One region of the Lysinibacillus sp. 2017 genome, then DNA from elsewhere that is predicted to be linked to it. Evidence: riboswitches for the same ligand, from Rfam matches in the RefSeq annotation. Region 1 holds a riboswitch; each other region holds the start of a gene.
What was found. A riboswitch is a leader RNA that binds a small molecule or an ion and turns the genes downstream of it on or off. The one in region 1 is predicted to bind cobalamin.
Positions count from the first base shown of each region.

Region 2: linked by a shared signal. The riboswitch ahead of DCE79_RS02200 (ABC transporter substrate-binding protein) and the one ahead of DCE79_RS09930 (glutaredoxin family protein) in region 1 are both predicted to bind cobalamin.
Region 3: linked by a shared signal. The riboswitch ahead of DCE79_RS05245 (hypothetical protein) and the one ahead of DCE79_RS09930 (glutaredoxin family protein) in region 1 are both predicted to bind cobalamin.

Region 1 is NZ_CP029002.1:2,062,095-2,072,707, reverse strand. It holds gene DCE79_RS09960 (nuclear transport factor 2 family protein) at 1-110, shown strand, start outside; gene DCE79_RS09955 (hypothetical protein) at 209-406, opposite strand; gene nrdF (class 1b ribonucleoside-diphosphate reductase subunit beta) at 1,164-2,126, opposite strand; gene nrdE (class 1b ribonucleoside-diphosphate reductase subunit alpha) at 2,114-4,207, opposite strand; gene DCE79_RS18725 (class Ib ribonucleoside-diphosphate reductase assembly flavoprotein NrdI) at 4,204-4,410, opposite strand; gene DCE79_RS09930 (glutaredoxin family protein) at 4,568-4,792, opposite strand; cobalamin riboswitch at 4,931-5,114, opposite strand; gene dut (dUTP diphosphatase) at 5,298-5,735, shown strand; gene DCE79_RS09920 (zinc ribbon domain-containing protein) at 5,931-6,368, shown strand; gene DCE79_RS09915 (LacI family DNA-binding transcriptional regulator) at 6,552-7,547, shown strand; gene DCE79_RS09910 (aldehyde dehydrogenase family protein) at 7,695-9,125, shown strand; gene DCE79_RS09905 (iron-containing alcohol dehydrogenase) at 9,126-10,304, shown strand; gene DCE79_RS09900 (AhlS family quorum-quenching N-acyl homoserine lactonase) at 10,355-10,613, shown strand, end outside.
Region 2 is NZ_CP029002.1:471,382-481,994, reverse strand. It holds gene DCE79_RS02220 ((Fe-S)-binding protein) at 1-1,647, opposite strand, end outside; gene DCE79_RS02215 (cob(I)yrinic acid a,c-diamide adenosyltransferase) at 1,855-2,415, opposite strand; gene DCE79_RS02210 (adenosylcobinamide amidohydrolase) at 2,454-3,923, opposite strand; gene DCE79_RS02205 (FecCD family ABC transporter permease) at 3,923-4,921, opposite strand; gene DCE79_RS02200 (ABC transporter substrate-binding protein) at 4,914-5,873, opposite strand; cobalamin riboswitch at 6,067-6,254, opposite strand; gene DCE79_RS02195 (amino acid ABC transporter ATP-binding protein) at 6,332-7,087, opposite strand; gene DCE79_RS02190 (amino acid ABC transporter permease) at 7,099-7,809, opposite strand; gene DCE79_RS02185 (amino acid ABC transporter permease) at 7,821-8,531, opposite strand; gene DCE79_RS02180 (transporter substrate-binding domain-containing protein) at 8,610-9,470, opposite strand; gene DCE79_RS02175 (acyl-CoA dehydrogenase family protein) at 9,467-10,613, opposite strand, start outside.
Region 3 is NZ_CP029002.1:1,166,117-1,176,729, reverse strand. It holds gene DCE79_RS05305 (NfeD family membrane protein) at 1-302, shown strand, start outside; gene DCE79_RS05300 (flotillin lipid rafts scaffold protein FloT) at 323-1,795, shown strand; gene DCE79_RS05295 (hypothetical protein) at 1,944-2,366, shown strand; gene DCE79_RS05290 (hypothetical protein) at 2,483-2,782, shown strand; gene DCE79_RS05285 (branched-chain amino acid aminotransferase) at 2,919-3,989, opposite strand; gene DCE79_RS05280 (hypothetical protein) at 4,314-4,985, opposite strand; gene DCE79_RS05275 (ECF transporter S component) at 4,982-5,473, opposite strand; gene DCE79_RS05270 (bifunctional adenosylcobinamide kinase/adenosylcobinamide-phosphate guanylyltransferase) at 5,460-5,888, opposite strand; gene DCE79_RS05265 (histidine phosphatase family protein) at 5,831-6,436, opposite strand; gene cobS (adenosylcobinamide-GDP ribazoletransferase) at 6,409-7,191, opposite strand; gene DCE79_RS05255 (bifunctional adenosylcobinamide kinase/adenosylcobinamide-phosphate guanylyltransferase) at 7,195-7,737, opposite strand; gene DCE79_RS05250 (ABC transporter substrate-binding protein) at 7,806-8,759, opposite strand; gene DCE79_RS05245 (hypothetical protein) at 8,759-9,304, opposite strand; cobalamin riboswitch at 9,468-9,649, opposite strand; gene DCE79_RS05240 (Fur family transcriptional regulator) at 9,736-10,146, opposite strand; gene DCE79_RS05235 (metal ABC transporter permease) at 10,143-10,613, opposite strand, start outside.

The DNA of each region.
Region 1 (10,613 bases):
CATATCGAAGTTCAATATGGAAATTTATTGATGAAAGATGGCAATTATATTTCCATCAAGGCACGATTACACCATTGACATTAAGTGAAGTTCTTAAAAGTCAGAAGTAAAGTGAGTAGGGGACGGGCTTTGCAAATGGAAATTTAATAGTGAAATAGATTTAGCATAACGAAATATAAGAGTAGGATAAAATCTGCCTACCCTTATATTAATCATTGGAACCATTTACATGACCCTTCTTTTCTTCTTTTCTACTAAAGCCATAAATCACACTGGAAAAAGTAAAAATCGACATACATAAAAACATCGTAATTCCGTCCCATTCACCGTTTAAAAGTGTAATGTTGGTTAGTATAATAAAAAACATGAGACAAATAGAAGTATACAAAATTAATGTGTGTTTCAAAATTAATACCTCCCTTATTTTCATTCATATTAAATCGATGATTACATTATAGTATTCGACAAATATTTTTATTCGCCTTTTAATTTGTAGGCTCTGTTAAAGACTAGTGTTGAAATTGTAAATTTGGTGAAATGAAATACTTTCACTATAATGTTATTATATTCTAATTTATAACGGGAATATAATAACTAGTGAGGTGAAATAAATGGAACTAAAAAATACGACAAAGATAATTTTATTGCCATTAATTGTATCGATATTAATCACATTAAGCCTTTTGATTTTTGAAGGAGATGTGTTAGGTCTTGACTTTTATCTACTTTCACTTTTATTTGTATTCGTTTTTTTAGCAATTTACTTTTTTACCGTTATTTTCGTATTACCCCTTTACTTATTTTTCATTAAAAGATTTAAAAACGTTTTAATTTCGTTATTTTTATTAAACATTATAGGGTTGTTTATTATAGGGTGTATCGACATTTGGTTGGTAACTATTTTTAATTCAAAGTCGTTATATATGATTTATCCGTTGTTTTCAATTTTATCGTTGGCTCGATTTAATCAACACTTCGTTTTTAATCATTAATACGCTAAATCGAGTTAAATAACGTTCCCAAATAATAGTTTAGGGACAGTATAAAAAGGCACGAACGCTGATTTAACAGCGTTTCGTGCCTTTTCTTGTGAATTTTTTTATGACGTATTTTATACATAAAGCTCAAATAGTTGGTAGAACTTTCGGACAACCCCTTTACGATTAAAATTTAAATGTATCATCTGTAATTGGCGCGACTTTTGCAACGGCATATGTCGAACCTTTTTGACTAAAGAAATCATAAGTAGAGCCTGTGTTGGCAATCCCGTTCATTACAATAGGGTTGATCTCTTCTTCTGGGAACATCGTCTCAAAGCCTAAGTTCATTAATGCTTTATTGGCATTGTAACGCACGTAAGCTTTTACCTCGGGAGATAGACCGGTTTCGGCATATAAATCTTCGGTGTATTTCATTTCATTTTGATATAAGTCTAGTAAAAATTCGTAACCCCATAATGTGAGTGCTTCTTGTTTTTCAGGGGAGAACGCGTTAAAAATGTTTTGTGCGAAATAGCCGACCGCTACTCCGTGAATTGATTCGTCACGAACGATTAAGCTGATGACTTCGGCACTATTTCGCAATATGCCTTGACCACCTAAATATAGAGGGTAGAAGAAGCCAGAGTAAAATAAGAAACTTTCTAGCATTACGGATGCATACATGCCTTTCCATAAACTTTCAGGGTCATCTTCTTCAATGGCTTTATATACATCGCCAATGCGATTTGCTTTATATTGAAGATACTCATTTTTTTGCACCCATTCAAAAACTTCATCGATTTCTGTATTTGTACAAAGGGTTGTGAAAATGTAGGAATAAGATTTTGCATGAATGGCTTCAAATGCGCCAAACACCGTTAATACCGCTTTTTCTTGCAAGTCTGGTGTGAATTTTGCAATTTCATTCATGCCGATATTCGTTTGAACGGTGTCGAGTAATGTCAGCCCACCGAATACCTTTTTGTATGTATCTTGGTGTTCGAATTCCTTCCATTGCTTCACGTCTTTACTCACCGCGATTTCTTCAGGAAACCAAATTTGCTTCCATTGTTGATCCCAAAAAATCCGGGCAAGCTCACTTGTTGGAGTGTTCCAGTTGACGGCTTGGTAAGTTAAATTTGACATGCGACACACTCCTCAATTGTTAATAAACGTTGGCGTACATAGTAAACTGTTTTAATGCCTTTCGTCCAGGAATAAATGTAGGCTTTCGCTAGCTGCTCGGTATTCCATTGGTCAGTTACATACAGCGTCATCGAAATACCTTGATCAATGTGCTTTTGCGCGGCGGCGTAAAGGTCGATTAATTCGTACGGGTGCACTTCATACGCCTCTGTATAAAGTTCTTTATTGTCATTTGTTAAAAATGGCATTGGATAAATCGTACGTGAATCTGCGTAATCACGTACTTCCACCCGTTCTGTAACAGGGGCGATTGACGCCGTGCATGAACGAATATATGAAATACTTCCCGTCGGAGCGATTGCAATTCGATAGCTATGGAAAAGCCCATGCTGCATGACTTGCTGTTTTAACTCCTGCCACATTTGTGCTGTAATAATTGGTACATTTCCAAGTGCATTCAACACTTCAGGAGAAAGTTCAATTTCTTTCTTGTTTACATATGACTCAAAGTAAGCTCCAGACGCATATTCACTTTCCTCAAAGCGATAAAACGTCTCTTGTTTTTCTTTGGCAATCGCAACAGAAGACACAAGCGAATAGTAATTCATAGCTTCCATAAACGCATCGATAAATTCAATTGATTCCTTCGAGCCATATCGAATGCCTGCTTGTACAAGATGTCCGTGTAAGTTCATGACACCAAGCCCTACAGAGTGCATTTTTTTATTGGCCTTTGACACAGAAGGAACGTTGACGATATCGGTCATCGTCGACACATTTGTTAAAAGACGCATCGCAGTATCAACCAGTTGTTTAAAATCATATACTTTTGAAGCTTCATGAATATCAATCGAGCCTAGATTACATGACACATCAAGACCATATTCATTGGGCATATTTTGGTCGGTAATGACACTGGTTTGCTGATATTGTAAAATTTCTGTGCACAGATTCGACATTTTCACACGGCCGATTTGTTTTAACGGATGTACGTTATTGACATTATCATCAAAAATTTCGAACGGGTAACCCGATTCGAATTGCGCCTTTTTAATTTCTGTGTAAAGCTTACGCGCATTTAATCGTTTTAACTTGCGAATATTCGGATTGTCTAGCAGCTCGTAATACATTTCCGTCATCGAAATTTCTGACATGCGCTTGCCGTATTCTTTATAAATATCATACGAACTAAAGAGTACGATGTCTTTATCACGGCGCATTAACTCAAAGAATATATCCGGTAAAATAATGCCGGTAGACAGGGTAGCTAAGCGAATTTTATCGTCGGCATTTGGTTTCTTCGATGAAATAAAGCTCTCAATATCACCGTGGAAGACATTTAAATACACGACACCTGACCCATTTCGTTGTCCAAGCTGATTCGAATAGCTAAATGAGTTTTCCAGTAATTTCGCTACTGGCATAACACCACTTGCACGGTTTAAAATGCCTTTGATTGGGTCACCGAGTGGGCGTAAATCGGTTAAATTGACACCGACACCACCGCCAAGACGGGAAAGCTCTAAACAATAGCCGATATTTTCAGCAATCGAGTTCATCGTATCGTCCATTGTAAGTTTGAAGCATGAAACGAGCTCACCGCGCGCTTTTTTACCACTGTTTAAAGCAGTTGGAGTTGCTGGCTGATATGCAGTCATAATAGCATCAATCGCTTGCTCCGCTAATTTTTCATCGCCTTGTGCTAAATACAGTGAAATAATAACGATACGGTCCTCATATTTTTCTAAAATCTCTTTGCCATCACGACTTTTCATCGCATAGCTTTCATAAAACTTCGAGGCACTCATGAAAGAGGGGAATCGGAATTTATAAGCATACGCTTTTTTGTACATCTCTTTAATAAAATCCATCGAATACTGTTCAAGAAATTCCTTTTCGTAATAGCCTTCATCGACTAAATAGCGCACCTTTTCTTCAATATCAATAAAATAGCGTAGGCGTACATTCACATCTTCTAAAAAATAGCGGCGTGTCGCTTCTTTATCCTTTGTTAAATCTAAGTCACCTGTTGCACGGTAACGATTTAAAATGTCATTGTTCAATTTCAAATATTGTTTCATTGCTGTACCTCTTTCCAGATGGCGTGATAGTAGTTCGTAATCGCTTCATAATTATTCGTAGTGCCACGCAAATCGAGTTTTTGAACGAGTGGTAGTTGATACCGACTTGCTAAAAGATCACCAGCACGCCCAAAAAAGGCATGCCCAAAATTTCGGTTGCCACTCACAATAATCCCTTTACAAAAACCATGATGTAACTGCATAAATTGCGCTACAATAGGGGGATTGTCCCTAAACCATCCGTATACGTAAATAATAGAAATGGGGAATCCACGTCATTAATTTGCGTCAGATCCATTGCAGGTAGGCCAAGTTTTTGAACGATCGCGCGGACATTGCCGGTTCTTGAGGCGTAAACAATCATGCAGTTATTTGTGAAATACGATCGATAATAGATGCTGGATCAGCTAGCCATTCGCCATTATGTTCGAATACCGGAACTGTCATGAAGCCGGCGTTGACAACCGTTTCTTTTGCAACTGCGTCGTGATCAATGTTAATTACTTCGACTTGAAGATTTGCAGCATCAAGCTCTGATTTTACCCATAGGCATTTTGGACAAATTGTTTTTGTATAAAGTTTCATTGAAATATCCCTCGCTTACTATGAAATTTATTATGTACTGACAAATGGGCAAAATAAAAAGCCATCCTCGTAAAAAAAGGATAGCTTGAAATGGAAACGTCAAAAGAGCGCGCCTCCATTTCCTATTCCCCGAAGAAATGTCAGAGTTTTTATGGCGGCAGGTCTCCTGGCTTTGCGTCATTCTTCAGACATCCTTCCCATGCGTTAGCACAGTGGATATTTAGTCATCCGTCAGCATTTACAGTTGCGGGGACAGCGTCGGAATTGCACCGAACTTCCCTATTAAACTACATTTAGTAGTACCGCTATAAAAAAACACAATATATAGTTGTTAAGAGTATACGACTTAAAAAAATAAAAGTAAAGAGCACGCGTTAAAGTCAGACATTTCAAATAGAGCAAAAGGAGATACCAATTGATAATTGTTATTTTCAATTAGTTAAAATTAGTTTATAGTTAATTAGATTTTTCATCGTCATTTAAATTATTAGGAAGTTGGTTAAGCATGTCAATACATTTAAAAATTAAAAAAATTCATTCAGAGGCCATTTTACCAAAACAAGCACGTCCCGGAGATGCGGGAATGGATTTGTATGCCATTGAAGATAAAGCGTTAAATCCAGGTGAATTTGCTCTAATAAAAACCGGCATTCAACTGGAGTTACCAGAAGGAACCGAAGCGCAAGTACGACCACGCAGCGGATTAGCTCTAAAATACGGCATTACGGTGTTAAATAGTCCAGGCACAATTGATGCAGGCTACCGCGGAGAAGTTGGCGTCGTGTTAATCAATCACGGCAAGAAAGTTTTCCATATTGAAAAGCATATGCGCATCGCTCAATTAGTCATTCAATATGTGCCAACAGTAGTGATTGAAGAAGTCGATGAATTATCGAATTCAGAACGAGGCGAGCAAGGCTTTGGTTCAAGTGGCGTGAAGTAAAAAGTTTCGATGAAATATAGTTGTATTTTTAGGGCACCATTGGCATTTGTCATGGTGCTTTTTAGTGTGTAAAATTGTGCAGGAATTCTTGAACTATATATCGAAATAGTAATTTGGAAAGTCATTATTATATAAAATGTTTTTGAGACTTTTTTACAATTTTATGCGTAGAAGAAATAAAAGGGGTGTGACGATATGAAGAAAAATGAGTTTATTCCAGAAGAGCATAAAAGGGCAAGGAAAATATTTCGAATAGTAGGACCAGTTCTTTTAATAATTGGAGTCTGTTGTATAGCTATTGCAATTGCTGATCTTTTCACGTTAGGTTTTTTTGAAATGCCCAAATATGATTGGCTGTTCTTTGTAGGGATGCCATTTATATTTGTTGGTTTTGTCTTTTGTGGGTTAGGCTACGGTTCAGATGTGGCAAAATACCAAAGCCGAGAAATGGCACCAGTCGCAAAAGACACATTCAATTATTTAGCAAGTGAAACGACAGAAGGTGTGGAGTCAATTTCGCGCGCGGTACAGAAAGGGAAAAGTACGGTTATTAAAGCCAAACAATGTTGGAATTGCCAGGAACTCAATAAACTTGATGCGAAGTTTTGCAATGAATGTGGGCAAGAAATTTGAAGAATTGGGGGGATAAGGATAAAGAATGAATTGCGGTCACACTGAATTTCCGATATATTTAGAAAAACATATTTCGTGCCGAATAACGCGAAATAATGTCTCTTCTGTGGATATCCTTGAAAAAATTTATACGCTTTTATCCACTAAAATCGAGAAAAATACAATGATAGAAAGAGGAAAAAAATGGTTTCTTCTAAAGATGTTGCAAAATATGCAGGTGTATCGCAAACAACCGTATCACGCGTATTAAATACACCTGAATTAGTAAAACCCAACACCGTTCAAAAAGTTATGGAAGCCATCAAAGAACTAAAATATATTCCAAATGAACATGCACGTTCGTTAGTGCAAAATCGCACGGGCACCATTGCGTTACTTTCTGGTCCACTGCATAATCCATTTTTCGTAGATACAACAACAGCCATTGTTAATTATGCCAATAGCTGTGGCTATAAAGTCGATGTTCAATTTGTAAATGATGAAAAACTTTCACAAGCTTATGCCCGCTTTCTAGAAAGAAAAGTAGACGGCTTAATTTTGTCTTGTATTTTTAGTGATGATCCATTTTTTGAGCAGTTAGAGCATTTTGATATTCCGTTTATTACCTATAACCGCAAGCATAAGAGCGGTCGCTTTTTTGTAGAAATTGATAATGAACAAGCAGGATACCTTGCCGCAAAGCACTTAATTGATTTAGGTCATGAAACGATTGCGTGGATCGGCGGGACACAAGAGGTTAGTACATATGCGAATCGCTTTTTAGGCGTGCAGCGTGCATTCGATGAAGCGAAACGTGAACTAAAGGAGTCATATATTTATCATACAGATACGATGAAAACAATGATTGACCAAGTCATTGATGAATTAATGGCATTAAAAAAGCCACCAACTGCGATAATTGGAGGGGCAGACGCCATTGCGTTAAATGTGATGGATCTTTGCTTGCAAAAAAACTACAGCATCCCCGAGGATTTGAGTATTATAGGCATCGATAATGTAGAACTGGCAAAACATAACCGCATTAATTTGACGACAATTGGTGATGAAGAAGAAAAAAACTTAGGTTTAATAGCAATTAAAGAATTGATTGAAAAAATAGAAAATAAAAATAACTGTTGCATTGAGATTACTAAATCTGTTAATCTTTTTAATAGAGAGACGACCGCCATTCCAAAATAGAAAGGCAGTCCTCTATGGAAAAGATTATTTTTTTTGAAAGAAATGGTTACGTATTCATTTTCGTTCAGATAGGTAATCTAATTTTTTTATATAAAATGGTTACGTATTCATTTTAGAAGGATTTCAACAATGAGAGGGGGAAATGAGTTGGAAAAGTCAATGTATGTAAACGGAAAATGGGTAAAAACACAAGTATTTACAAGTCTATTTTCTCCATATACCAAAGAGATTCTTGCTGAAATTCCAGCCGCTTCAAAAGCTGAAGTGAATGAAGCAATCGATTACGCAGAAAACGCAGTCGATGAAATGAGTAAGCTTACGTCATTAGAACGAGCAGAAATTTTATATCATATTTCAGACTTATTACGCGAACATCGTGAAGAAGCAGCTCAAATTATTTCATTAGAAAGTGCCAAACCTTTAAAATTTGCATTAGCAGAAATAGATAGAACGATTGAAACGTATCAATTTGCAGGGGAAGAAGCAAAACGCTTAGTTGGTGAAATTATTCCAATGGACGCGGCGAAAACGGGGAAAAACCGCTTTGGCTATACAATCCAGCAACCTTTAGGGGTGATTGGGGCGATTACACCATTTAACTTCCCGCAAAATCTAGTAGCTCATAAAGTGGGGCCAGCAATAGCAGCGGGAAATTCAGTTATTTTAAAGCCAGCATCACAAACACCATTATCTGCGTTATTTTTAGCAAAATTAATCGATCAAACAAAGTTACCTAAAGGCGCTTTTCAAGTTGTAACAGGAGGCGGACGCATTGTCGGTGATACCTTATTACAAAACGAAAAAGTGAAAATGATCACGTTTACTGGAAGCCCAGCAGTGGGATTAGGAATCCGACATAAAGCGGGCATGAAACGTGTGGCGTTGGAACTGGGGTCGAATGCTGGGTTAATTATAGATGGGGACACTAATTTAGATACCATTGTACCAAAATGCGTAACAGGTGCGTTTTCAAATCAAGGGCAAGTATGTATTTCGTTACAACGTATCTATGTGATGGATGCGCAATATGATAATTTTGTAAACGCTTTTGTAAGTAAAGCGAAGGAATTAATCATTGGTGATCCACTGTTAATGGAGACAGATATTTCGGCGATGATTCATGCTGATGAACAAAAACGTGCTGCCAAATGGGTTGAAGAAGCCGTCAATAATGGTGCTGAAATTCTTTTAGGTGGAAAAGAGGAAAACGGTATTTTCCCACCGACTATTTTGGCAAATGTAGATCCTTTATCGAAAGTAAGTTGTGAAGAAGTATTTGCGCCAATCGTCATCGTCAATAAAATTCAGTCGATTGAAGAAGGCATTGAAGCGATTAATCATTCACAATATGGACTTCAAGCAGGTATTTTCACGAAAGATATTCAAACGGCCTTTGAAGCATCTAAACGATTAGAAGTAGGAGGTGTCATTATCAATGATATTCCTACATACCGTGTTGATCAAATGCCCTATGGCGGCGTGAAACTGAGTGGTACTGGTAAAGAAGGATTAAAATACGCCATTCATGAAATGACCGAAACAAAGCTCATTGTTTGGAATAACGAAGGGGGGATTTAAATGACTGAAAAAATTACATTTACGCCGTTTAGCTATATGGGCTGGGGTGCACTAAGTCATTTAGTTGAAGAAGTTGAAAAATTTAATGTGCAACGAATTCTATTAGTAACGGATCCATTTTTAGAAGGTTTAGGCATTACAAAGCGTGTAACAGAGCCTTTAGAGCAAGCGGGTTTTGTAGTTGATGTTTATAAAGACGTCATGCCTGAGCCACCGCTTGAAATTGGTGAAAAACTAGTAGCCTATGCACGAGAATCACAGTCTGAATTAGTCATTGGTTTAGGCGGAGGAAGTGCACTAGATTTAGCAAAATTAGCAGGCATCATCACGGTTCATGAAGGAACAGTGGAAGATTACTTGAACTTAACGGGTACAAAGAAAATTACGAAAAAAGGGTTACCAACAATTTTGATTCCGACAACTTCAGGGACGGGATCAGAAGTAACGAATATTTCGGTGCTGTCACTAGAAACAACGAAGGACGTTGTAACGCATGATTATTTAGTAGCCAATGTCGCGATTGTTGACCCGGAATTAACGTTATCGGTCCCGCCAAAAGTAACTGCAGCTACTGGAGTTGATGCGTTAACACATGCAGTGGAAGCGTATATTTCAAAAAATGCGAGCCCAGTATCTGACGCGTTAGCACTACAAGCTATTCGATTAATTAGCCAATCACTTAGAACGGCTGTTAAAGATGGTCGTAATGTACAAGCAAGAACGGATATGAGTTATGGCAGTTATTTAGCGGGACTGGCTTTCTTTAATGCAGGTGTCGCAGGTGTACATGCGTTAGCTTACCCATTAGGAGGTCAATTCCATATTGCTCATGGGGATTCAAATGCGGTGCTTTTACCCTATGTAATGGGCTATATTCGCTCAAGCTGTGAAAAACGCATGAAGGATGTCTATGATGCAATGGGCTTTAGCAGCACGAACTTTTCTCAAGAAGAAGCATCTTATAAATGTGTGGATGAACTAAAACGTCTTGTTGAAGATGTAGGCATTCCATTAACATTAAAAGGATTTAATATAGAAGAAAGTGCTTTAGAAAGTTTAACAATAGATGCAACGAAGCAAACACGTATTTTAGCACGTAGTCCGATGCCATTAGAAAAAGACGATATATTTGCCATTTACGAATCTGCTTTTAATGGACAAGTCGTGGAAAAAGCGTAGTGTTTGTGGAATTTATTCATATTACAAATTTAGGGTAGGGGGAAGTAAACATGTGTAAAAATAAAAAGGTATATGTACTTGATACGGGAACGATGAAAATGGACAAGAATTATATGATTGCGATGCATAACCCAGCAAGCATTGATGCGCCACATCAACCAAATGAATTTGTGGAATTTCCAGTTTATGCGGTATTAATTGATCACCCAGAAGGAAAAATTCTTTTCGACACAGGCTGTAACCCGGATGGTATGGGCGAAGAAGGTCGCTGGCCAGAAGGGGTACAAAAATTATTCCCAGCGTTTCAAA
Region 2 (10,613 bases), 1.6 Mb from region 1:
TTCATTTTTGAAAATATTGTAGGCATGTGGGTCAATCGTTACGATTTTTGTTACGCCATTTTTCTCGAACTCATCGATATTCGCCGTTGCTAGCTCTTGGAATAAGAATTCATTCCCTAAGCGGCGTGGTGTATCTCCAGAGTTCTTTTCTTTGTTACCTAAAATAGCGAATTTCACGCCTGCTTTATTCATTAATTTCGCGAAAGCTAGTGCAATTTTTTGTGAGCGGTTGTCGAATGACCCCATTGAACCAACCCAGAATAAATATTCCATTTCTTCGCCTGATTTTTTCAGTTCTTTAACTGTTGGAACGTAAACTGTTTCGTCTAGCTCTCTCCAGTTTTCTTTTTCTTTACGGTTTAAGCCCCATGGATTTCCTTGACGCTCGATATTTGTCATCGCGCGTTGTGCATCTGGGTTTACTTTACCTTCTGTCATCGTTAAATAACGACGTAAATCGATAATTTTATCCACGTGCTCGTTCATAACTGGACATTGATCTTCACAGTTACGGCAAGTTGTACATGCCCAAATTTCTTCTTCAGTAATTACATCACCAATTAATGATGGGCTGTAAATATTTTCGATCACAGCACCTTCAGCACCAGCAGCCATTGCTAGTTGGTTTCCTTGTGTATTGTTGAAGAATGAGAATGGTACCCAAGGCTTTTTCTTCAATTCTACTGCCCCTGTAAAGGTTAAATGATCACGTAATTTTACGATTAAGTCCATCGGTGACAGCATTTTACCTGTACCGGTTGCTGGACACATATTCGTACAACGTCCACATTCTACGCAAGAATATAAATCGAGCATTTGTTTTTGTGTGAAGTCGTGAATTTTCCCAACACCAAGTGGCGGCATTGACTCTTCATCTTCTGCTTCTTCAAGTGCTGTGAAGTCGATTGGACGTAATGTCCCCATACGATCTTGACGGTTGAAGTAAACATTTAAAATCGATGTGATTAAGTGGAAGTGCTTGCCTTGTGGAATGTATACAAGGAATGCTAAAAGCGCTAGTAAATGCGCCCACCACATAACAAAGAACAATATAGCAGCAACAGTTGGGCTCATCCATTGGAATACCCAAGCAAGCCCAGATGCTACTGGCTCAGCGCCTGATAAACCATGTTCTTGCCAAATCATATAAAAGCCATTTCCGAACAGTGTCGCAAACATTAAAACACCTAAGAACATATAAACTAAACCGTTTTTAAAGCCACGTTTTAAGCGCGTAAGCTTCTCCATATAGCGGCGATAAAATGCTACAGCTACCGCAATTAAAATGACTAATACGACAATTTCCTGTGTCATTGTAAACATTGGATACAAGCCACCAAGTGGAATATGCGATCCTGGTGCAAGACCTTTCCAAATTAAATCAATCGCACCTAACTGAACCATTAAGAAACCATAGAAGAAGAATACGTGAACAAGTCCCATTTTCTTATCTTTTAATAGTTTCGATTGTCCGAATACTTTTTCGACAAGATCGCCAATTCGGTCTGTCATTTTTTGATTGAATTCTTCTTTTCTACCTAACTGAATGAATTCATAACGTGTTTTTAATAGATATGCGAATAAACCTATCCCATAAAGTAACACTAAAATAAATGCAATCCAGTTAATAATTAAAAATGTATTCATCCTTTTCCCCCCTAGAAAACTATGTTTCTAAACCCCTTTGTCATAAAAACTAATAAGACAAACTATATTTCCATATTATTGTATACGTTCATTTTAAATATGAATGAGCATTCAGTCAATACAATTCGTCATTAATTCTGAAAATTTAATCAAAAATAAAAAAATGCTAGCTAGACGTATTTTATGTCGTAGGCTAGCATTTTTCTATTATTTGAAAACATTGGCACTGCGTTCGTACTCGACATCTTGAATGTCTAGGCGGTGATTCACAACACGTGCTGCTGCAAATAAGTAATCCGATAAACGGTTTAAATACTTTTGAACAACTGGTGATACGTCTTCAATTTCCTTCATTAACGAAACGGTCTGACGTTCCGCTCTGCGTGCTATTGTTCGTGCAATATGAAGGGTCGCTGCTGCTGGTGAACCTCCTGGTAAGATGAATCGCTGAAGAGGGGGTGCTTCTTCTGACAAATGATCAATTCTTTTTTCTAAAATAGTAATTGGCTCTTCCGTTAATTTGTAATGACGCTCTTTCATAACATTGGCTAAATCGCCGCCACCATCAAATAGCTCATGTTGAATCGCTGTTAAATCTTGAAGCAAATCTTTAAATTTTTCAACGTCTAACTCTGTAACCGCTTTTCCGATAAAGGAATTTAATTCATCAATCGTTCCATACGCTTCCACTCGTAAATGGTCTTTATCGACACGGCCTCCAATAATACTTGTTTTGCCTGTGTCCCCTTGCTTTGTATATAATTTCATATTCGTCATCCTTCCTTTGTTGATTCCGTTAAAAATTTTCACAAAGCTTCTCGTAATGCTTTATATTTTTTTATTGCCTGAATTGTGACTTCAAAAACACCCCGACCAATTAACTTTCCAACTTCGGTAATTGGACCTGCATAAGGCATTTCTTTGCCTTGCTGCGTTGCGGCGATTAATAAACTATCTGTTGCCGTGCTTGTTGCAATCGTCCCTGTTAAAGCATCGATTACTTGCTGATCGGCTAAAGCTTTCGTTTTTGCTTCTGTTGCCGTAATCATCGCTTGAATAAACGCTTCATCGGTTAGCCTACCATTGATAAATACCCATGTATTAATCGTTCCAATATGTGGCTTATCTTCTCGCAAATACGTTTTCGTCACGTCAACACCATTACCAATTCCGGCTGTCACCATAATGATGATTTCTAATTCATTGGTTGAAAATTTTTGAATTTCTACACAGTTCGTCTCAACCGCGGTCATCATGACAACCGAATTAGTAGGAGAAAAACCTCGTGCCATTAAAAATTCAATCGTTTCTTCTTCAACACGTTCAATCTCATAATCTTGGGCAATCGAACGATTTAAAAAGGTCTCGTACCAGCCTATACCTGCATTATGAACCGCTGACGAAACAACTTTTAAAGGCGCTTTCGCACGGTATTCAATATAGTCTTTTGTAATATGAAAATCTTCCACGCAAACTTTCGCTACCGCTCGCTCCATCTCTTTTGTTGGAAGCATAGTAATTTGTGGCTTTGGCAATTCTGGATGCGGATACGTTGCGACACGCGCTTGATACACATCTGCAATTTGCTCTTGCAACACAACCTCGTGCGGTAAGCCAAATGCGCGTACCTCCCCATTTTCAAGGAGTAGAAGCTCATCACAATAAAGGGACGCTAAATTAATATCATGAAAAATTGAAACGACCGTTAACTCATTTTGCTCCACTTGCAAACGAATCATGTCGAGAATTTGTTTTTGATGTGCAATATCTAAATGATTGGTCGGTTCATCTAATAGTAACAACTCTGCATTTTGTGCAAGCGCTTGTGCAATAAAAACGCGTTGTTGTTCCCCACCTGATAAAAACTCTAAATATTGATCTTTGTAACGTGTAACACCTGTACTATCCATTGCTCGGTGCACAATTTCCTCGTCTTCTTTCGACCAAGTAGAGAAAAACCCACTTTGATGAGGATATCGTCCAAGCGATACGGCATCATATACCGCATTTGAAAACGTACTTGCATGAAGCTGTGGTAATACCGCCATTTTCTTCGCTAACTGCTTGACCTCATAGCTTTCAATAGGCTTTTCATCAATTATTACTTGACCACTAGTAGGTCGAATGACACCACTAATCATTTTTAATAATGTCGACTTTCCACTGCCATTCGGACCAAGAATACCGAGAATTTTACCTTTTTCCACGTGAAACGTCACATTTTTGATAATTTCGACATTAGCATATCCGCCTGCTAAATTGTTTACTTTTAACATTACGCGCCACCCTTTCTTCGTTGCTTAAAGAAAATATAAGCAAAAACTGGCGCACCGATGAATGAAGTGATGACACCAATTGGCAGCTCCACTGGCGAAATAATCGTACGAGAAACTAAGTCACAAATCACGAGTAAGCTTGCACCGTTTAATAACGATAAACTTAATAAATGCCGATGATCTGCCCCAATTAAAATACGTATCATATGCGGTACGACAAGCCCAACAAAGCCAATCGTACCCGATGCAGCCACAGCTGAACCTGTTAAAATCGAGCCTCCTGCTAAAATCATATATTTACTGCGCTTTACATTAACACCTAAATATTTTGCCCGTTCTTCTCCATAAACCATCGCATTCAGTTCTCGGCGGTTTAACCAAATCATGAGCACACCAATAATCGTAAACGGAATAATCATTTTGACATAGGGCCAGCCGCGCATGGATACACTTCCAAGTAACCAGCCAATAATCTCACGAAGCTGCTCGCCTGTTAATGCCACCATTAACGAAATACAGGACCCTAAAAATGAACTAAAAATAATGCCGGTTAATATTAGTGTTTCCATTTTCATTGTGCGGTCGACAAGTCTGGCAAAGCTTAATACAGCGAACATTGTCATTGCTGCGCCTGCCATACTAAATACAGGTAATGTAAATACACCTAATACGGGAATTGAAATACCGAAGAAAATTGTCGTAACAGCCCCGACAGAAGCACCTGAAGAAATTCCAAGTGTATACGGGTCTGCTAACGGATTTTTTAGTAGCCCCTGGAAAGCTGCTCCTGCAATTGCAAGGGACGCTCCAATGATTGTCGCTAAAAGCACGCGAGGCATCCGAATTTTCCACAAAATATTATAGGCTACAGGGTCTGTCGTTTTATCCCAAAGCGTTGAAAGTGGAATGTCAACCGAACCAAAAGAAATACCAGTCCATACACTGCTTAGAAGTATCGCAATGGATACAACATAAGCAAGTGTGTATTTCTTACTCATTAAATGCCTCTGGATAAATTGCTTCTGCAATCGATTCAATACCTTCAACAATTCGAGGACCTTGGCGACTTGTTGTGTCCCCATCTATTAGTTTCACATTTCCTGATTTTACAGCATTCATTTCAGAATATGCTGTGTTATTGGAAACGGCTTGTAAGTCGCTTTCATATGTTACTAAAATAACATCTGCATTACTTTTTACAAATTGCTCTGCGCTATATTGTGGCCACCCAAGTTCTGGTACAACATTTTCTATATGTAATAGATCAAGCATCTCATCGATAAATGTTTCTTGACCGGCTGCATAAAGATCTGGTTCAGCTCCGACTAAAACGAAAACGGATTTTTCCTCAAGCTCCGTTACCTTCGTTTCAATGTCTGCAATCCCTTCTTTAATAGAAGTAATCATGTCCGCTGCTTCTGATGTTTTTCCTGTTAACTGGCCGATTTGTTCAATCGTTGTATAGGTTTCCTCAAATGTTAGTGCATTTTTTACAACAAATACTGGAATTCCAACGGACTCAAGTTGGGCAATTGCCTCTTCACCGAAACTATATAGGCCCGATTCATGTGCTACTACTAAATCTGGCTGTAATGCGATAATCTGCTCTAAATTGAATTCTTGACCACCAATTTTTTCTTTTTCGGCTGCTTCTGCTGGATAGTTATCGTTATCATTAACCCCAATAATTTGTTCGTCTAGGCCTAAGCCAAATAAAATTTCTGTATTCGATGGAATCAATGAAATAATACGTTCTGGTGCTTTTTCTACTGTTACTTCTTTATCAAGTGCATCTTTTAACGTCATCGGGAATTGTGTCTCGGTTTGTTCAGTTGCTACCTTTGTACTTTCAGATTGCTCGTTCTTAGGTGTTGCTTCCTCTTCACCACATGCTGCGAGTACTAGCATAGATGCTAATCCGATTGAAGAGATTTGTTGCCACTTTTTCATTTTTCTTTTCCTCCTAATAGCTTAGAAAAGCATAGTTCATGCCAAATAGCTTGAAACGATGTCTTTTCTTATGTGGATTTCCTTGAAAATTTATACTTTCTTATCCACAAAAAAAGCCTCCTATAACCTAGGAGACTTGAACAGTAAATAATTCGATTAAAAATTATTCACCCCATCCTATCCTCGTAGGTTTTTACTTGGGCATTGTAAAGGCAGGTCTCCTGGCTTATGCAAGTAACACATATCTTTACCTTCCCGATGTGCATCAGTGGTCTAAAAAGATATGCTCGCATTTACAGTGGCGGGACCGCATCGGATTTGAACCGATTTCCCTTTTACTTCTTATTTCCTAAAATAAGAACCTTTACACTACATTATTAACTTGTTAATACACCTATTATAACGAAAGACTGTTCATTTGTATAAGGATATTCTAATTATCTGATAATTAGATAATATTAAATATGATACGTATAATCGTCTGGCAATACGCGGCGTAGGAATTGTCTTGTGCGGTCTTGCTTTGGTTGTACGAAAATTTCGTGTGGCGAGCCTTCTTCGATAACATTGCCTCCATCCATAAAGATGACGCGGTTTGCAACATCACGGGCAAAGGACATTTCGTGTGTCACAACGAGCATTGTTGTCCCTTCTTTTGCGATATCCTTCATCACCCCTAACACTTCACCAACAAGTTCTGGATCAAGTGCGGATGTTGGTTCATCGAATAAAATAATATCTGGATTTAGTGCAACTGCTCTAGCAATACCGACACGTTGCTGCTGGCCACCTGACAATTGGCTCGGATACGAATCATATTTTGCAGATAAACCAACCTTATCTAATGCCTCGCGCGCGATTTGGTAGGCTTCCTCTTTTTTCAAACCGCGCCCAATCCATAATCCTTCTGCGACATTTTCGAGTGCAGTTTTGTTGTTGAACAAGCTATAGTTTTGGAATACAAAAGCTGTTTTTTTACGAATTGCCAAAATGTCCTTTTTCGATGCGTGATGTAAATCGACTTCAATGGAATCAAAATTTGCCGTTCCCACATCGGCACGCTCTAAAAAGTTAATGCAGCGCAAAAGTGTCGTTTTCCCAGAACCACTCGGGCCTAAAATCACGACGACATCGCCCTTATCAATCGTTAAATCGACCCCTTTTAAAATTTCGTTTTTGCCGAATGTTTTATGCACATTTTTAATTTCTAACATGACAATCTCCCCTATGCGACCGCGACTTTATAGCGGCTTAAATGTTTTTCATACCATTTAAATAATTTTTCAACGATGATACAAACGATTAAATACACGACAAAAATATCAATATAAGCCTCTAAATAGTTGTAGCCAAAGTTCGCTTCAACCTTTGCCTTTAGCGTAATTTCCTGCAAAGAAATTGCATAGCCGAGCGACGTTGCTTTAATTAAGTTGATCGTTGCGGTACAAAGGTTCGGCATTGCAGAAACGAGCATTTGTGGAATGATGATTCTGCGATATGCTTGCGCAGTCGTTAAGCCAACAGAATGCGCCGCCTCCAATTGCCCTTTTGAAACAGTTTGCAACGCTGAACGAAATACTTCGATTAAAACTGCTGCTGTATTAAACGAGAAAATAATAAACGCATACCATATGGGGTTAATATCATAAATCGGATAATCAATATGATATTTTTCAAACAGTCCGTTTAGTAAAAGTGGAATCGTTGCATACAATACGAAGATTTGAATGATCACGGGTGTCCCACGCACGAATGAAATATAAATTTTCGCAATAACGTTAATAACAGGTAGTTCATAAACGCGAGCAAGGGCTAGTAAAAACCCAAGCGGAACGGCTACAAAAAGCGAAACAACGGTTACTAAAAGAGCAATTGGAACACCGCTTAACGCTACAAAAAATGTATCTACTAAAAATGACCAATTAATGAATTCCATATTTGCTCCCCCTACGTTGTTTTGATTGGTCGGTTCCCTTTATTAAAGTTTTTCTCGAGTACCGAAAAGATTTTTTCGATGGAAATCGAAAGCACCCAGTAAATCACAGCCAGGGCAATATAGATTTCAAGTGTATGAGTGCCGTAATTGCCTGCAATAATTAAATTGGCTTTCCCTACAACATCAATAAAGCCAATTGTGTAAGCAAGGGCTCCTTCTTGTAGCACGGAAATCAACCCATTTCCGAAGTTCGGTAATGCAACAACGAGCGCTTGTGGGAAAATAATTCTGCGATACGCTTGAAAGGGTGTCAAACCAACACTTACCGCTGCTTCATATTGTCCGTTATCGATCGCTAAATACGCGGAACGAACAACTTCCGACATCATCGCCGCAAATTGTAAGCTGAATGTGATGACAACAAAAACACCTGTAGAAATATTTTGCAAGTTTAGTCCAAATAGCGCCTCCGCAAATGCTGGAATGCCATAATACACTAAAAATAAGAGAACGATGGAAGGTGTACAGCGCATGATTGTTGTATAGCCATTCGCTAAAAATTGTAGAATTTTATTCGAGCTTAACTTTGCTGCAGCTAATAAAATTCCTAATAAGGTACCGCCCATAACTGAAAAGGCTACTATGTAAAGCGTGACCCATAGGAAGGGCAATAAAGCTGGTAATGCAGACCAAATATAGGATAGATCAAAATATTTCTCCAAAATCGCTCACATCCTTCTTCATAAATTCTCTTTTTACGAAAAAACTGCTTAAGCTCTTTACTTAAGCAGTTCAAAAAATTAACGGTTCACTGACTCTAATACTTCAAACAAATCTTTACCGTAAAATTCAACACTTAAATCACGTAAGGCATCTGTCTTTTTAATTTCTGCGATAGCCGAATCATAGGCATCTGCAAATTCCTGTTGTTTCTTATTAAATAATGGCCATGTCTTAATAACAGCAAATTCGTTGTAAACCACGTCATCTTTTAAATTGTAATAAGGGCCACCTTCTGTTAACACTTGCCCTGTAAATGCACCTTCAATTTGAACACCACCATCTACACGCCCTTCATTTACCCACTGCACGACGTCTACTGTAAAGTCTTCCCCTGCTTTTAATTTCACTGGGTTATTAGGATTTGCTTCGTTGTATTCAGCAATAATCGTATATTGCGCGTTATTCGCAGCGATTGGTGCTAGCGTAAAGCCTGCTGATGCAAAATCACTTAAGTTTTTAATATGAGCATTTTCTTTTTTCAGTACAAGACCTGCACTACTTAATCCTAAAAACTCTTGCGGGAAAACATATTTTTGAGTGCGCTCTTCTGTCCAAAAGGCATTTTTTACACCTGCATCATATTTTCCTTGTTCCACCCCGATTAATAAATCGTCACTTGTTGTCCCGACATACTCAAATTCATATTCTGGTAATGCCTCATCAACAAGCTTCATCACTTCTACGTCATAGCCTGTTGCATTGCCATTTTCATCTATATAAGTCATCGGTTTACTTGCTTGATCGTAAGCAACTTTAACAACTGTTACCCCATCTTTTGATGAAGCCGAACTTGAATCAGGGTCATTGCCGCAAGCAGCGAGTAAAGCGAGTGATGCAATACCAACCGTAGCTAATTTGGAAAATGTTTTGAATTTCATATAAGAACCTCTTTCTGTTTTAAATTATCTTGAATAGCTGTTTCTGCTAAACGTTTAATCGTTAAATCGTCCATTGGGGGATTATGCAATCCTGCACGCACGTCTCGGTAATAGCGCTGCAACGGATTTGAACGCTGTAAGCTTTTTGCCCCAACTAATCGCATCGCTTTATCTACTACTTCAATTGCCATATTGGTTACGACATGCTTCGCGATATTCACTTCATTAATGATTGCTGCTTTTTTCGATGGTTCATTGTATAGCTGTGCCACCCCGTAAATAGTAAATCGTGCATTTGTTAACGCTAAATCCATCTCACCAATGAGACTTTGCACATTAGGCAGCTGAGCAATGGTGCCTTCGATACTGTTCGGTGAATGGGTTGTGGCAAACTCTACTGCATAGTCACGAGCAGCTTGTGCAATACCTAAATACGTTGCTGGAATTAATAGCAGCCAACCATTCAACTTAAAACCTGTAGAATAACTCGGAATTTCAACCAAATTAGAAAGCTCCACACGCACATTATCGAGTACAAGGTCATCGCTCCCTGTCCCGCGCATTGAAGCCACATCCCATGTGTTCTCAACCGATACGCCCGCAGCTGTTTTTGGTACGAGGAAAAATCCTAAGTGATCGTCTTGTTCAATCCAAGCTGATACTAAAAAATAATCTAAGTCTGGTGCGCCACTTGTATAATTTTTGCGCCCATTAATAATGTATTGGTCTCCATCACGCTTGGCCGATGTCGCAGGCTTTCCTCCACGAACGGGACTTCCCATCGCAAATTCACTTACCGCACGATTGACTGTAGCTCCGTTACCCACTTCCTTACCAAACCAATCTAGCTTATCGTGGTCCCAATAACGGTTTTCAAAAATTTCACCGACATTTTGAATCGTCCATGACGCGGCTAACCCCGTGCTGCCACAATAACTTGATAATGTCTCGTGCAAAAGTACGGCATCATAGACAGTGAAACCTGCACCACCGTATTGTTTGGGTAATGTCATTTTGGTGTAGCCAATTTCTCGTAGCTTTTTAAAATTTTCAAATGGAAAAACCGATTGTTCATCGATTTGCTGGGCATTTTTTGTGAAGCTTTCTTTCAATGTCTCTAGTTTTTCTAACCATTGTCGTTGC
Region 3 (10,613 bases), 900 kb from region 1:
CAATCGTAATTGCTAGTTTGTTTACTGCTCTACTTTATTATTTTTTACTCGTTCCATTGCGCTCTGCAGAAGTGTCACTTGCTTATACTGAGGAATCTCTTGAAAGCCAAGTCGGCAAAGTCATTGTACCAGTACCACTTGATGGTTTCGGTGAGATTGTCATTGAAACCGTAAATGGCATCATTTCGAAACGAGCCGCTAGCTACCACCATGTTGAAATCCCGTATGATACGCAAGTGTTAATTATAGAAATGCGAGACGGGACCGCATTCGTAGCTATTTATGAAAAAGAAGAATTTTAATTTAAAGGAGGAAATGATTTATGTTAGATGGATTAGAAGGATTAGGTGTATTAATTGCAATAGGTGTAGTGGTGTTCTTAATAATTGCTCTAGTGGCAGTATATATTACAAAGTACAAAACAGCGGGGCCAGATGAGGCTTTAATCGTCACTGGGAGTTATTTAGGTAATAAAAATGTACATACAGACGATTCAGGAAACCGCATTAAAATTATTCGCGGTGGTGGTGCATTTATATTCCCTGTGTTCCAACAATCAAAACCGCTTAGTTTGCTTTCTAGTAAATTAGAAGTAACGACACCAGAAGTATATACAGAACAAGGTGTTCCAGTTATGGCAGACGGAACAGCCATCATTAAAATTGGTGGTTCAATTTCAGAAATTGCTACAGCTGCAGAACAGTTTTTAGGGAAAGAAAAGCATGAACGTGAAGCTGAAGCGCGTGAAGTATTAGAGGGTCACTTACGTTCGATCCTTGGTTCAATGACAGTGGAAGAAATTTATAAAAACCGTGATAAATTCTCACAAGAAGTTCAACGTGTTGCTTCTCAAGATTTGGCGAAAATGGGCTTAGTTATTGTATCGTTCACGATTAAGGATGTACGTGATAAAAATGGCTATTTAGATTCACTAGGTAAACCACGAATCGCACAAGTAAAGCGTGATGCAGATATTGCGACTGCGGAAGCGGATAAAGAAACGCGTATTAAACGTGCTCAGGCCTCTCAAGAAGCTCAAAAGGCAGAACTTGAACGAGCAACTGAAATAGCGGAAGCTGAAAAAGAAAACCAATTAAAAGTAGCAGAGTTCCGTCGCGAGCAAGACATCGCCAAAGCACGCGCTGACCAAGCTTATGAACTAGAATCTGCTCGTGCTAAACAAGAAGTAACAGAGCAGGAAATGCAAGTTAAAATCATTGAACGCCAAAAGCAAATTGAATTAGAAGAAAAAGAAATTTTACGTCGAGAGAAACAATATGATTCGGAAGTAAAGAAAAAAGCCGATGCAGATCGTTATGCCATCGAGCAACGTGCTATCGCAGAAAAGTCAAAACAATTAGCAGAAGCCGATGCAGAGAAATATCGTGTTGAAACTCAAGCACAAGCACAAGCCGAGCGTATTCGTTTAGACGGTCTTGCAAAAGCCGATTCTGAACGCGCACAAGGTACTGCAGAAGCAGAAATTATTCGTTTACGTGGTCTTGCTGAAGCCGAAGCGAAAGAAAAAATTGCAGAAGCATTCGAGCAATTCGGTCAAGCCGCTGTATTAGATATGATTGTTAAAATGTTACCAGAATATGCGAAACAAGTTGCTAGCCCATTATCGAATATCGACAAGATTACTGTCGTTGATACAGGTGGCGGCGCAAATGGTGGTGCTGGTAAAGTAACAGCCTATGCTACGGATCTAATGTCTTCGTTACAAGAGACGTTAAAAGAATCATCAGGTATTGATGTAAAGGAACTGATTGGATCATATGTAAGTAAAAAATAATTAATTTATAGATCTCCTCATTTACTTCGTTACGTAAATGAGGAGATTTACTTTTGAGATTTTAGCTTTCACCATCAAGAAAAGTTACAAAACGAGGGTTTTGGGACGTTATACTTTAATTAACGAACTAACTGAGGGGGGTATTCATTTGCATCCAATAGAAATCATTCAATTAATGATAGCCAGTGGAATTTTAGTTTTTCTTTTATTCATTTCTTTTATTTTTAAAGGAAAACGAAGAAAAAGGATTCAGGGGTTGGCTCTTTTACTTTTAGTGTCTTTTGGCATCATTTATTTCGTACGCCCATATTGGATAAATATGCAAATTGAAAAGAAAGTAAGTTATATACAGCTGCATTTGGAGAAAAAATACCCTAGGGAAACGTGGGAATTTCGAATAGTGCCTCATCGTGAAGACGGTTATGAATCCTCGAATCCATATTTTATTGGTGTCATATTTGATAATGAACCACAAGTGGAATATCAATATTTTGCTCGTAATAAACACGATATTACTATACAAGGATTTTCTACATCTGATTCAAAAAGTGAATTATTACATTTAGAATAAAAATTACTATTAAACATTCCCAAATATCGATTTAGTAACGATTTGCATAGTAATAAAAGAGGATACCCACACCATAGAATTAATAGAGAAACGGCTTTATAAGGAGGCGATGGCTTTTGAATAAACGTAAAGTAGGCACAACTTTAGGGATTTTATCTATATTGCCTGTGATAATTAGTATTATTTTTTTCTTTATAGAAAGAGGTCCAAATGCTGATATTTACGCTATAATAACCATTTTAAATTTTCTGTCAATTATAGGCATTCTACTTTCGATACTTTCTATAATCTTTTTATGGATGTCACAAGAACACAAAAGCAAATTATTAATTGGATTAGTCGGGCTAATAGCCAATTTATTGGTTTTAGTTTTTGCTTTTTTCTTATTATTAGCCACGGGAATTGGCGAACCATAATTATTTTAGTTTGAGCTATACAATCAAATGCAATTGATCACTTACTGCATAAAATTTTGCATATTCCTTATCGTTATAAGTAAAAAGGGGCTGTCCCGAAATCCTTTTCCGGATAGCCCCCCGCCTTTTAATCATTTTATAACTTAATCGTCCAACCAAATGGATCTTGTATTTTACCGTATTGGATACCTGTTAATGTATCATAAAGCATTTGCGTTACTTCGCCTATTTCTCCGTTATTCACTGAAATGATTTCGTCTAACCATTTTAACTCGCCTACTGGTGAAATGACTGCCGCCGTTCCTGTACCAAACGCTTCTTCTAATGTTCCATTTTTCGCCGCTTCTACGATTTCTGCGAATTCAATGGCACGCTCTTCAATTGGAATATTTTTCGATTTTAATACTTGAATCATCGAATCGCGCGTAATCCCAGGTAAAATACTACCGTTTAATGCTGGCGTAATCACTTTGCCTTCAATTTTGAAGAAGATGTTCATGCTCCCTACTTCTTCAACGTATTTATTTTCTCTTCCGTCTAACCATAAAGTTTGGGAATACCCTTGTTTTGCAGCAATTTCAGAACCCTTTAAGCTTGATGCATAGTTCCCTGCTGTTTTCGCTTCACCAGTACCACCAATAACCGCGCGAACATAATGCTGTTCAACTAAGATTTTTACTGGATTGATGCCCTCTTTATAATAAGAACCTACTGGTGACATAATAATAATGAATTTATATTGTTTCGATGGATTAACCCCTAAATAAGACTCTGTTGCAATAATGAATGGTCGAATGTATAAAGATGTATTCGGCGCTGTTGGGATCCACTCACGATCCACTTGAATTAGTTGTTTTAATGCTTCAAGCGCAAATTCCTCATCAATAGCTGGAATACATAGACGTGCATTCGATGCATTTAAACGGCTAAAGTTACGGTCTGGGCGGAATAAAATAACCTCTCCCCCTTCTGAAACATATGCTTTTAACCCTTCAAATACTGCTTGTCCGTAGTGAAATACCATTGACGCTGGGCTAAGTGAAATTTCTTGGTAAGGAGCAATCGTTGCATTATGCCAACCCTTGCCTTCTTCATAATCCATCACAAACATATGGTCTGTAAACACTTTACCAAACCCAAGTTGATCAGCAGGTGTTTTTTCTTTCTTTGTTGTGGCAAGCTCTGTTGTAATTTGATATGTAGTCATCATAAAACTCCTTTAAATAATTTAGAATTAATACACACTATCATACCACTTATTTTCAGAAAGTTTATAATTTTTCATCATTTTGATCAAAATTTTAATTCTTCTCTTTCCACTCAATTAAGGCATCAAAATTTTCGTTATATAAAACCCTAAATTTGAGAAATCAAATGCGATTAAGTTAAGATAACTAAGTAAATCTTAATCCCACTATAAAGAAGTAAAATAACCATTGAGCAATATAGGTAACAACAAGTGTAGTGAAAAAATAGATGCAATAAAATAATCCCTTTCTCAACTTTTCACTCCTCCACTCATTCAGTACTGTCACTTATTTTTAGTTATTTTTACAATAGGCGCTGATATTCTTTCAGAAAACTCCTGAACATTTTGCTCGTCAACAGCGACAAGCACTGCGCATGATGGACCAGCTGTTGTCGTTAAATTGATTGCACTTGTATAACCTTCTCCAACAAAACGCTGAATTTCATTGCCGATACCTTTCGAGCCAGTCGGCCAAATTGCTGAAATCCATCCATCCTTAAGCCCTTCGTAAAGCTCTTTTAATTGTGCAACTTTTTCTGGATTTTTGATGACTTCATTTCCAACTAATGGCTGTCCAACAACAAAAAACAGGCAATTTTCTTTTGTACTTGAAAAAACTTTTTTACCGATCATCGTTAAGGAAATGGCAGATTGTAGTGCGTCAAAATTAGATTCACTTGAACCCGTTAAAGGTGGCATTGCGATACCTATCTCATCAAATACACGCTGAATCCCCGCTACATATTGCCCCCAAACAACATCACCTGAAAAGTTTGCCATTAATAGCTGCACCGGCATTGCCCCAGCACACCACTGCTCTAAAATAGCAGTCCGCGCTGTAAAATACGCAGTAATTTCATTTGGTACTTGAACAAGATCCTGTTTCTTATCGCCAATACAACCCGAATTATCGATTGTAACGATTAAATCCTGCACTTTTATAGCATTTCTCATGACAGCACCCCTACACGTTTAACGACTGTTTTTAAAATCGGCATGACAAGTATCGCGATGATGACATTAATAACCGCCGTAATTGTTAGCGATGCAATCGAACCAATATAAAATGCTGGTGAAATTAAAAAGTAAAATGGAATCGGTGCTAGTATGCCATTTGCAAAAATTACGAAGATCCATTTTGTCATATGATTTCCGTTACGATGTAAAACCGTAAAAATATAAACGATAAAAAACATTTCAACTGCGATTAATCCATGAAACACGCCAAGTGGAAATCCAGATGTTAAGCCTGTTGCAATATGTCCTAACGCCCCTGCAGCACCAGCAAATAACGGTGGTAAAAATACTGCGGCGATAAATGCTGGTGCCGAATCGAGCGCGGCTGTTGTTATAAAACCAGGTACTTTAATAAAACTACCAACGACACAAATTGTGGCAACAAGCGCAGTTAAAATTAATAAGCGTAATTTAGTTCTCTCCATGATGTTCTCCTTTTAAAAATTGAGGAATCCCGTACCAAACGCGAATGACTGTATGTGCTTCGTGACATAATTTTTGATAAATACGTCCACATGTATCGCGAATAAGTCTCGCTTCCTTTTCAAGCGGTACGATTCCACGACTTATATCTGTGCAAATGCATACCACTTCAGAAATCTCACTCAAACGTAAGATTTGTTCAACAATTAGCTTCGCAATTTCTTCTTCTGGTAAATGAAGATAGGGTTTTATAAGCGTTTCAAATTCACTCATGATAAATCGTATGCTCGCAGTGGCTTCTGCTACATCTGGTAGCTTGCCTTCACAATCAATTACCTCTTTTAACACCATTGTTGTCATTAATTGCTCGACATAATTTCGTTTACCGTTATAGGCTCCTCCGAGAATGACGTACATTTGGCACCTCCTAGAAATTGTTCAATCGCATCCCATTTTAATGTGTAAATTGTGCGGTGATTGGCGATGACTTGCTGAAATGTATTTCGCTCGCATCCATAATACGCTAAGAGAATACGAATTACCCCACCATGAATAACGAATGTATAGGTTTCATTTTTTTGAACAATTACCTGAACTGCTTGTAACACACGCTGTTTAAATTCGGTAAATGCTTCGCCTCTTGGGGGAACGACTTGCATGGGCTCAGCAATCCATGCGCGGTATATTGGACTTTCTTTTAACTGCTCATATGTACACATTTCAAATTCACCAAAATTCAACTCACGCAAGTCCCTTTGCGGAACATACGTAGCCTTTGGGAAATAGCAAGCTGCCGTTTGTTTACAGCGAAGCAAATCACTTCCATAGACTATTTGTGCTGAAATCGGTAAATCACCTAGAACTTTCTTGACGATTGGTTCATCTGTCCAACCAATATATTTTCGCTCATTATTTGCCTGAGTTTTTTCATGACGAATTAAATGAAGAATAACACCGCTAACCATAAGAGCACCTCCATACCTTCTCCTAATGCACCAAGAAGATCACCACTCATTCCACCAAAATGCTTCATCGACCATTTACGATACATGAATACCGCACATAACATGATCAGCACAAAGATAAAGAAATGGAAGAGTTCAAAATAAATCCACACAGCAAATGCGACGATTCCTAAGAAGCATAAAATCGTGCTTAATTGTTTCGGTAAGACTACCCCTTTAAAATAAGCTGCCAAGCCTTTTTGTTTCGATGTAGGCATTGTTAAAAAGTAGATAAGCATTCCTACGCGTGCGAGAAAAGGAATGAAGACGATAAATGGTATGCTTTCAAATTGACCCTTTGCAAAGGCTTCGTAAACAAATCCAACTTTCAATAATAACAAGCAAGCGATACTAATTACGCCAAATGCACCCGTTCGTGGATCATCTAAAATTTCTAATCGCTTTTCTTTTTTTCCATAAGAAAAAAAGGCATCACTCATATCAATCCAACCGTCTAAATGTAGCCCACCTGTCAGAAAAATCATGCCTACAACGAGTAAAATGGCTATTAACCCATTCGAAATCTCACTATAGCTCCATAACAAATAAGCACCACCACTTAATAGTGCACCCATTAATAGCCCAATAATCGGCAAAAACGCATACATCCAAGTGACCGACTTCTTATTCATATCTAATTGCTTTTTCACAGGGATGGCTGAAAAAAACTGCCATGCGAGTAAAAAGCCTATTCCACTATTTTTCAACTTGCTCACTCCCTACTTCCAACGCTGTACAAGCTGAAATTGTACTTCATACGCTTCTGTACTGTGCTTTACTAGCCACTGATGAAGTTCCCCTAATGTTTTGCGGTACAAATTCACTTCTTCATAAGCTGAAGCTGGCTCATCTAACACTTCATTGGAAACAATAATTATTTTAACACCTTGTTCGATCAAAAAGCGTAGTTGTTTTTGAAATGCCTTGATTTGCTCCGTAATAAAACATTGGGGCTCTTGAATACTTTCTGCATGAAAAAGAACATTTGAAAGCCAAGTTGTAACACATTCAAAAAGAACAACATCCTGCTCCGTTAACATGTTTAATGTATTAGGAAATTCACACTGCATCTCAATTGTTTGCCAAGATAAAATTTGTGTCTGACGATCCTGCTGATGACGGGCAATGCGATGTGTCATTTCTTCATCGAAAGCAACACCTGTCGCAATATAGGTATATCGCTTTTCAACGCCAAACTGTGCTGCAGTTTGTTCAGCAAATGCACTTTTACCACTTCTGACGCCACCTGTTATAAAAATCATTTTCGCTCACCACCTTTAAATAATAAAAAAACAAGCTCAATTGGCGAGCTTGTTCTTTTATTGTAATCCTATTTGAATAATTCTGGGTAAACCGTTTCTGCCATAATTTGAACAGCCTCACCAATACGTGGCGCTGGACGAGACATTACATCGCCATCGACTAAATAAACTTGTTTAGTTTGTACGGCCCTTATTTGATCCCAACCTGCACGTCCTAAAATTTCAGCCGTTGCATCTTCTAAATAGTTAGAAGTGGTTAAGATTACTTCTGGATTACGTGTAATGACATCTTCTTCTGTCACGCTTATCCAGCTTGCTTGGTCAGCAAATACATTTTCAATACCTGCCACGTCCATGATTTCCTGCTGGAATGTGCCGCTACCAGTAGTCCAAAGATCTGGGGCTGGAGAAATCTCATAGTAAACTTTTTTCTTTGTTTCTAACTTGGCCGTTTTATCTTGTACTTCTTTAATTTGTGTTTGAATGGTCGCTACGACTTCTTCGCCTTTTTCTTCAACGCCCATTACTTCTGATAATTGAATAATGTCCGTGTACACATCGTCAAATGACGTTGCCGAAGCAATGACAAATACGTTTAAGCCTGCATCTTCTAATTGTGCAATTTGCGCTTCATCACCAATTGTATAGGCAACAATGACATCCGGGTTTAACTCAACAATACGTTCTGCGTTGATCGCCATTGAATCCGATACGCGCTCAATTTTTTGTGCTGCTTCAGGGTATGTGTCATAGTCTGTTGCACCGACGATTTTCTCACCCACGCCAAGCTCAAATAAAATTTCCGTGTTACTTGGTTGTAACGAAACAATTGTTTCTGGTACTTCATCAAATGTTACTTCCACACCGCGGTCATCGACTACTGTATAAGGACCTTCAGCGGCTGCTTCTTGAACTGTTTCTTGTTCTTTTGATGCTTCACTTGTCGTGCTCTCGTCATTACCACATGCCGCTAATAGTAGTGCTACTGCAAGTGGTGTGGCCCATTTCATTTTGAATTTCATTATGATTCCCCTTTTTTCTTTTTCATCGGATAAGATTTGCTGATGAATGGAATTTCTTCATGTGCATGTTGCTTGTTCATGTAAACTGCCATTACGAACAAGACATTCGCTAGTAACCCTAAAAAGTCAAATAGGATTTCTGGTACATCTCGCTCTTCACTTACTTTATGTAAAGCACGGTATGATTTTTTCGCTTCACTTCGACATATATGAAGCCTTGCAGCACTTTCTACCCCTTGAGGTAACAAAAATTGTTGAATTGTCTGTTCCACCTGTTTAACATAAAAATCATAACGCGCGCTTAACCAATTTAGATTTTCCTCGGTAATGGCCAATTTTCCGCGTACTGAGCCATTCACATGATACGCAAGCGGATGAATAACGCGTAAATCTTCTAATACAACAGTTGCTAGCTCATCATCAAGTATTGCAGGTAATACAGCGCCGATTCTGGATGTTAATGAATCTGTACGTATTTCATAATCAACTAATGAACTTTTTTCACGCATAAATGGATAGCATGAATAACGAATATCTTTCTTCATAAAATCCCCCCTTTCTAAATCCTCTTAAAAACTTGAGATGGCCATAAAAAAAAGCCATCCAAGAAAATGGATGGCTCATAAAATATCAATAAAAGGTATACAAAAATAGTACCGTTCGTGACGCTTCATAATTGCCGTACATTCTCTTTAATTCCGAAGAGGTGTGTTACGATAAGAAAAAGATTGGTCTCCTGGCTTCGCGCTTCCCTTTACTATTGAGTACCTTCCCGCTAAAAGCAGTGGTCTAATCACTCAAATTCATCAGCGCTTACAGTTACGGACATAGCTTCGGATTTACACCGAATTCCCATTTATGCATTATGCATCTTTTCCCTGCAAACTTATTCAATTTGTAATTCACTTTAACATAACTTCAAAATTATGCAAATAGTTTATCGTTATAGATAATTTCTTAACATAACTAGCAAAAATCAAAGACATTTTGGACATTTTCCATAAATCTCAAACTTATGTGCTTCCACTTCATAGCCAGGCAATTTTTCACCAAGCATTTCCATTGGGCAAATGGATAATTCCTTGACATCGCCGCAATCGCGACAAATAAAATGATGATGGTGATGATCCGATTCACAATGCATACGGAAATTACGCTCACCATTTAACTCTGTTTCTTCTAAAATATCTAATTCTACAAACGTGGCTAAGTTTCGATAAATCGTGTCAAAACTCATGCCTGGAAAGTCTTTTTTTAGTACATCTAACAAATCACGAGCAGTTAAATATTTTTCCGTGGCAGCAAACATACCCAAAATCAACTCTCGTTTATCTGTTTTTTTGTAGCCTTTGTCTTTTAATATTTTCCACGCACGTGATACGTTCATCGCACTTCTTCCCCTTCCGTTTTAGTCGTTAGCTTTAATGCCAATTTCTTAAATAAAATGACCAATAATAAAATAACAATCGATGTAACAACAATTGTTCCACCAGGTGCTAAATTTAAATAAAACGCTGAAATCAATCCGATAATTACCGCTAATTCCCCAAAAACAATCGAGTAAATAATCGCTTGTTTAAAGCCGCGCGCTAAACGCATCGCAGCCGCAACTGGTAATGTCATTAAACTGGATACAAGTAAAATTCCGACGATGCGCATACTTGCTGCAATTACTAGGGCAACAACGACCATGAATAATAAGTGAATAGATTTTGCTGGTAAACCACTCGCTTTGGCATACTCTTCATCAAATGATAAGACGAATAATTCCTTAAAGAAAATCATTAGGAAAATGACAACGACAACAGCAATTGCTAGTACAACATATAAATCCTGCCTCGATACAGCCGATAC